2 linked regions of the Halostagnicola kamekurae genome follow. Each later gene encodes a partner of the first gene's protein in a complex. Links are inferred from orthologs where the notes say so. Each region holds a gene or a part of one and is shown in the gene's direction. Other genes may lie near its edges. The genes, in order: BM348_RS10715 and BM348_RS02200.

What was found.
Region 2: the proteins of BM348_RS10715 (region 1) and BM348_RS02200 are in contact, whole or in part, in a crystal structure (PDB 3CW2), measured with the Saccharolobus solfataricus proteins. The link is inferred for Halostagnicola kamekurae from one-to-one orthologs. Residues at the interface, in WP_009989173.1 of Saccharolobus solfataricus: Val185, Arg186, Thr187, Asn188, Glu189, Pro190, Leu191, Gly192, Val193, Glu194, Ile196, Lys197, Ile200, Ser201, Leu204, Ile217, Lys218, Ile219, Tyr220, Thr221, Ile222, Gly223, Ala224, Pro225, Tyr227; in WP_009988771.1 of Saccharolobus solfataricus: Asp222, Lys225, Pro226, Gly227, Thr228, Gln229, Phe230, Asn231, Leu233, Lys234, Gly235, Leu259, Phe273, Thr274, Lys275, Tyr300, Leu301, Asp302, Pro303, Ser304, Leu305, Lys307.

Annotation. Positions count from the first base shown.
Region 1 is NZ_FOZS01000002.1:582,257-585,562, forward strand. What follows is about bases 190-3,176. They hold BM348_RS10715 (translation initiation factor IF-2 subunit alpha), read left to right. Parts: upstream 190-1,276; coding sequence 1,277-2,077; downstream 2,078-3,176. Other genes in these bases: BM348_RS10700 (HAH_0734 family protein), read right to left, coding at 190-456; BM348_RS10705 (50S ribosomal protein L44e), read left to right, coding at 817-1,101; BM348_RS10710 (30S ribosomal protein S27e), read left to right, coding at 1,107-1,280; BM348_RS10720 (RNA-protein complex protein Nop10), read left to right, coding at 2,108-2,287; BM348_RS10725 (proteasome assembly chaperone family protein), read left to right, coding at 2,294-3,070. Also shown: BM348_RS10695 (GtrA family protein), read right to left, coding at 1-62; BM348_RS10730 (LysE family translocator), read right to left, coding at 3,210-3,306. UniProt on the Methanocaldococcus jannaschii protein: eIF-2 functions in the early steps of protein synthesis by forming a ternary complex with GTP and initiator tRNA.
Region 2 is NZ_FOZS01000001.1:438,350-441,598, forward strand. What follows is about bases 24-2,953. They hold BM348_RS02200 (translation initiation factor IF-2 subunit gamma), read left to right. Parts: upstream 24-837; coding sequence 838-2,070; downstream 2,071-2,953. Other genes in these bases: BM348_RS02195 (DUF5787 family protein), read right to left, coding at 24-672; BM348_RS02205 (PIN domain-containing protein), read left to right, coding at 2,077-2,463; BM348_RS02210 (DNA-directed RNA polymerase), read left to right, coding at 2,464-2,953. In the rest of the region: more of BM348_RS02195, read right to left, coding at 1-23; more of BM348_RS02210, read left to right, coding at 2,954-3,036; transcription elongation factor subunit Spt4, read left to right, coding at 3,039-3,236; BM348_RS02220 (GTP-dependent dephospho-CoA kinase family protein), read left to right, coding at 3,249-3,249. UniProt on the Methanocaldococcus jannaschii protein: eIF-2 functions in the early steps of protein synthesis by forming a ternary complex with GTP and initiator tRNA.

The DNA of each region.
Region 1 (3,306 bases):
AGCGCTCGAGAGCGCAGGGCAGCCAGACGCATTCGAAGAATCTCGGTAACCGATTTACTCATCGTTTCGGTCGCACTCGACCGTCTCGGGTACTGGGCCCAGCGAGAATAACTGCCTTTCGGTCAGCCGACGGCTGTGTCATCTGTTTTCGGACCCGATAGCACCGATCGATGGCCAGTCGGTCTGGCGTTATACGGCGAGATCGCCCTGTGGACGAATCACGTCGACGGTCTCGGCGTCGACGCGATCGACCTCCAAGAAATGGGGAAGGAACTCTCGTCGCTCGAACTCACCGTACTCCGATTCGTCGCCGATCGTACACCACAGCTGGACCGTCTCCGGGCCATTCCACTCGCCGTTGCGATTGATTCCGAAGCAGACGACTTCCTCCCCGTCGTAATCGATGATAGCCCCCTTTCGGATTCCGGGGTCGCCGTGGATGATCAGCCGCTTCATACCCGGCGATTCGGCGGGTGGTGGATTAAACGCTTCGAAGCGGTCGGTCCGTAGGGGCGGCGTCTTCCGGACGATCGGGCCAGTGAGGGCTCGAGGTCGGCTCGAGACTCATGGACGGCTCGAGGTCGATTGGTGGCCACGCGCGTATGAACAATATGAATCAGAGGCCATCACATGAATCGAAAAGGTAGGGTGCCGGCGTCAGCTACCGGTTCGCCTTCGACACCTACCCGATCTCCTCCCGCGATCGGGTTCGCAGTCGGAACTGCGAGTCGTTGGCGTCCCGTCGTCCGATCTCGCGCCGACGAACCAAACGGGTTTTAAGCGGCGCAATCGTAGCCCGTTCCAAGTGAACTAACCATGCAGATGCCACGCCGATTCAATACGTACTGTCCGCACTGTAACGAACACCATCAACACGAAGTCGAGAAGGTCCGAACCGGCCGACAGACCGGAATGAAAAAGGTTGCCGACCGACAGCGACGACGACGGACGTCCACGATCGGTAACTCCGGGAAGTTCTCGAAGGTTCCCAGTGGGAACAAACCGACGAACAAGACCGACCTCAAGTACCGCTGTGGCGAGTGCGGCAAGGCCCACCTCCGAGAGGGATGGCGAGCCGGCAGAATCGAGTTCCAGGAGTGATTACGATGGCAGGATCATACTACACCGTCCGCTGTGGAGACTGCGAGAACGAACAGATCGTCTTCGGCAAAGCCGCCACGGAAGTCGCGTGTGCCGTCTGCGGAACGACGCTCGCTCGACCGACCGGTGGTAAGGCCGATATCGACCACGAGATCGTCGAGACAGTCGAATCACGATGAAATACAGTGGCTGGCCGGACACCGGCGAGCTCGTCGTCGGCAAGATCGACGAGATAGAGGACTTCGGCGTCTTCGTCGATCTCGAGGAGTATCAGGACAAACGTGGCCTGATCCACATCTCCGAGGTCGCAAGCGGCTGGATCAAGAACGTCCGCGATCACGTCCGCGAAGGCCAGATCGTCGTCTGTAAGGTCCTCGACGTCGACGAGTCCCACGAACAGATCGATCTCTCGTTGAAAGACGTCAACGACCACCAGCGCTCGGACAAGATCCAGGACTGGAAAAACGAGCAGAAGGCCGACAACTGGATGGGCCTGGCGCTGGCAGAAGACAGCGACGACGAGACCTACACCGCGATCGCGAACGAACTGATCGGCGTCCACGGAAGCCTCTACAACGGATTCAAGCAGGCCGCGATTCACGGCGCCGAGGCGCTCGAGGACACCGATCTCTCCGAAGACGAGGTCGACGCGATCGTCGAGACCGCCCGCGAAAACGTCTCGGTCCCGTACGTCAACGTCACCGGCTACGTCGATCTCGAGAATCCCTCCCAGTCGGGCGTCGACGGCATCCGCGACGCGCTCGAGGCCGCCGAGGGGAACGGCGGCGTCCCGGACGAGGTCGAACTCGAGGTCGTCTACGTCGGCGCGCCCGAGTACCGCATCAAGGTCCGCGCGCCGAACTACAAAACCGCCGAGTCACAGCTCGAGGCGAGCGCGGACCGCGCCGTGGCGGCGATCGAAGACCACGGCGGCAGCGGCGAGTACCACCGCGAACGCAAGAGCGACGACGAGTAATCGACCGGCACACGAGCGACGGACACAACGATGAAATCAGATATTCGGGTCTGTTCGGTGTGGGAAGAGACACACGAACGCCCGATCTACACCCTTTCTACGACCTGTCCCGAGTGTGGCGCAGACGCCGTCAACAGCGCGCCGGCTCCCTTCGATCCGACCGATCAGTACGGCGAGTACCGACGCGCTCTTAAGCGTCGCAGTCGCTGATACGGTATGGACGAACTCGAGGTCGACGTCGTTGCCGAGGCCGAAGTCGACGACCCCGTTCTCGTCGAAGGGCTACCTGGCGTCGGACACGTCGGAACGCTCGCAGCGGAACACCTTCTCGAGGAACTCGACGAAGAGAGCACGCTGATTCGACGCGTCTACTCGCGCGAGTTCCCGCCGCAGGTGACGATCGAGGACGGCATCGCCGAACTGACCTGCGCGTCGATCCACGCGGTGTCGAACCCCGACGGACGAGATCTGCTCGTCCTCACTGGCGATCACCAGGCACAGACCAACGCCGGCCACTACGGGCTCACCAGCGCGTTTCTCGACATCGCAGCCGAGTTCGAGACGACGGACATTTACTCGCTGGGCGGCGTTCCGACGGGCGAGCTCATCGAGGAGTACGCGGTCATCGGCGCGGTCACCGACGAGGCCCGCCGCGACTCGCTCGAGGAGGCCGGCGTCGAGTTCCGCGAGGACGAACCCGCGGGCGGCATCGTCGGCGTCAGCGGACTCCTGCTCGGGCTGGGCGCGCGCCGCGGATTCGACGCGGCGTGTCTGATGGGCGAAACGAGCGGCTACCTCGTCGACCCGAAAAGCGCCCGGGCGGTGCTCGAGGTGCTCGAGGAGGCAGTCGGGCTCGACCTCGCGTACGATTCGCTCGACGAGCGCGCCGACGAGATGGAAGACGTGATCGGCAAGATTCAGGAGATGGAACAACAGCAACAACAGCAGTCGATGGAGCTGCCGACCGACGACGATCTGCGGTACATCGGCTAGGGAGAGCCGATCGCTTTCTCGAGCGCGTCCCAGCCGAGAGTCGCTCGAAGGGGTACGCACGTTCGCGCGAGGGAGCACTCACATTTCGAGTCGCGTGTAGTCAGATACCGCCAGCACCGCCACCGCTTCTCGGCCGATCTCAGACGATCGCGCCAGCGCCCGCTGCGAGGAAGATAGCACCGAACGCGACGAGTACCACCCCGCTCAGCAGCGAGACGGTCGGTGCGAACGCGTCG
Region 2 (3,249 bases), on another replicon or contig:
GACGCCGGGTTCGTCCACGGCGAGCGGGATCGGCTCTCGGATCACGTCGATCTCGAGTGGTCTCCCGTCCGCCACGTCGTCGGCGTCTCCCCTCGAGACGCGCCAGACGCCGATCTCCTCGGGGATTCGATTGAGGTGGGCCCGCGTGACGTAGCTCTCGGTCGCGAGGATAGCCTCGTCGACCAGCCCGAGGCTCGCGTCGGTTCGAAGCTGAGCCTCGAGGTCGCCGGGCGTTCCCAGATCGGGCTTGTTCTCGATGCCGACGAGTCGCCCGAACCAGTCGGGGTAGCGCGCGACCTGCCGGACGTACCGGCGACCGTTTCGGCGTTCCCCCTCGAAGAAGTCGATCTCGAGCGCGCGCTCGACGGCGCTCCTGGCGCGTTCGGGGTGACAATCGTCGGGGAACGCCGCCTTCCAGTAGCGGGCGGTTCCCGGGCCGACGTCGGATTCGATCGCCGCATCGGGGATCGTCTCGCTCGTCAGCGCCAGTCGATCCGCGAACGCCGGTCCCGGCTCGACGCAGACGATATCGAGGATGCGACCGCCCGGTTTCGCGACGGCCCCGCCCAGTTGGCGGGCGACGACGTCCGTGCCGGCGGCTCCGGGCCTGCCGGCCGACTCGAGGTGGGCGCACAACTCGAGTTCGAACGCAAACTCGGACACGATTGCCATGAGGGCCCCAGTGGCGAAAAGGGGTCTGATCTACCGGCGCTCGAAACCGTCCAATCTGGCCGACCGACAGCGACTCGAGTACGTTCCGGCGGGGGGATTCGCCCCGAGAACAGTAGGTTTATCAAGCGCACACGGGAAGGAATATTCAAGATTACTCATCGTCTTATGACAGGAATCCAACAACCGGAGGTGAACATTGGGCTCGTCGGTCACGTCGACCACGGCAAGACGACGCTTGTACAGGCGCTCAGTGGGTCGTGGACGGACCAGCACTCAGAGGAGATGAAACGCGGAATCTCCATCAGGCTCGGCTACGCGGACGCGACGTTCCGCACGTGCCCAGGCGTCGACGAACCCGAATGCTACACCGTCGAGGAAGAGTGTCCAGACGGCTCCGAGAGCGAACCGCTCCGGACCGTCTCGTTCGTCGACGCGCCGGGTCACGAGACCCTGATGGCGACGATGCTCTCGGGCGCGTCGCTGATGGACGGCGCCGTGCTCGTCGTCAGCGCCAACGAACCCGTTCCCCAGCCCCAGACCGAAGAGCACCTGATGGCGCTGGATCTCATCGGCATCGACAACATCGTCATCGCCCAGAACAAGGTCGACCTCGTCGACGGCGAGACCGCACGCTCGAACTACGAACAGATTCAGGAGTTCGTCGAGGGGACCGTCGCCGAAGACGCCCCCGTCGTCCCCGTCAGCGCGGGACAGGACGTGAACATGGATCTGCTCATCAGCGCAATCGAGGAGGAGATTCCGACCCCCGAGCGCGACCCCGACACCGACGCGCGACTCCACGTCGCACGCAGTTTCGACATCAACAAGCCGGGAACGACGTTCGAAGACCTCACCGGGGGCGTCCTCGGCGGCAGTCTCGTCGCCGGCGAACTCGAGGTCGAGGACGAACTTGAGGTCAAACCCGGCCGCGAGGTCGAAGAGGGCGGCCAGAGCGAGTACGTCCCGATCGAGACGACGATCCGGTCGCTGCAGGCCGGCGGCGAAGACGTCGACACCGTCACGCCCGGCGGCCTGCTCGGCGTCGGAACGGGACTCGATCCGTCGCTGACGAAAGGCGACGCGCTGGCGGGCCAGATGGCCGGTCCGCCCGGCTCGCTACCGCCGACGTGGGAGCAGTTCACGATGGACGTCGACCTGCTCGAGCGCGTCGTCGGCGTCGACGGCGGCGAGACCGTCGAGGAGATCAGCACGGGCGAGCCGCTCATGATGACCGTCGGCACGTCGACGACCGTCGGCGCGGTCACGAGCGCGCGCGAGGGCGAGTGCGAGGTCAAACTCAAGCGGCCGGTCTGTGCCGATCCGGGCGCGAAAATCGCGATCAACCGCCGGATCGGTGCGCGCTGGCGGCTGATCGGCCTCGGAACGTTGACGGAGTAATCTCCGATGGCCTCGCGGGTCGCTCTCGATACGAGTGCGCTGATGATGCCGGTCGAACTCGACGTGCGACTGTTCGACGAACTCGACAGACTCCTGGGGGAGTTCGAGCCAACGACGCCCCAGTCGGTTGTCGAGGAACTTCGCCGTCTCGGCGAGAAAGGCGGCACGGAGGGCACCGCGGCGTCCGTCGGCCACGACTTAGCGACCGACCGCTGTCTCGTGGTCGACACCGAGGAATCGTACGCAGACGACGCGCTGGTCGAACTCGCCCGCGAGGGTGCAGTCGACTACGTCGTCACGAACGACCGCCCGCTACGCGACCGGGTCCTCGAAGCGCGGAGACCGGTAATTGCATTACGCGGGAGAAACAAGTTGGCAGTAACTCAACCATAGATGTACAAACGGGCTAGATTAACTGACACCGTCGAAGTACCGCCAGCAGAGCTGGGCGACGTTTCGCCCCAGCTCGTCAAGCGACTGCTCCAGGACAAACTGGAGGGACGAATGGACGAGGAAGTCGGCAGCGTCGTCTCCGTCACCGAGGTTCACGATATCGGCGAGGGGACCGTTTTGCCGAACGAACCCGGCGTCTACTACGAAGCCGAGTTCGACGCGATCACGTTCGACCCGCAGATGCAGGAAGTCGTCGACGGCACCGTCGTCGAGGTCGTCGAGTTCGGTGCCTTCATCGGCATCGGCCCCGTCGACGGACTGCTCCACGTCTCGCAGATCAGCGACGAGTACCTCGCGTTCGACGCCGAGAATCAGCAACTCGCGTCGAACGAATCGAATCGCACGCTCGGCGTCGACGACGCCGTCCGCGCGCGCATCGTCACCAAGAGCATCGACGAGCGCAATCCGCGGGACTCGAAGATTGGCCTGACCGCCAAACAGCCCGGCCTCGGGAAACACGGCTGGCTGCAGGAAGACCGAGAGCAACGCGAAGAAGCCGCGGCGGGTGAGTGACGATGGCGTCGAACCGTCTCGTCTGTCGCGAGTGCCACCGGGTCAACGACGCCGACGCCGAGACCTGCGAAAGCTGCGCCTCGTCGTCGCTGACCGAGGACTGGGCCGGTTACGTCGTCATCGCCCACCCTCAGGAAAGTCAGATCGCAACGGAGATGCAGGTCACCGAACCCGGCGCGTACGCGCTCAAAGTCCGGTGATCCGTTCGTCCCG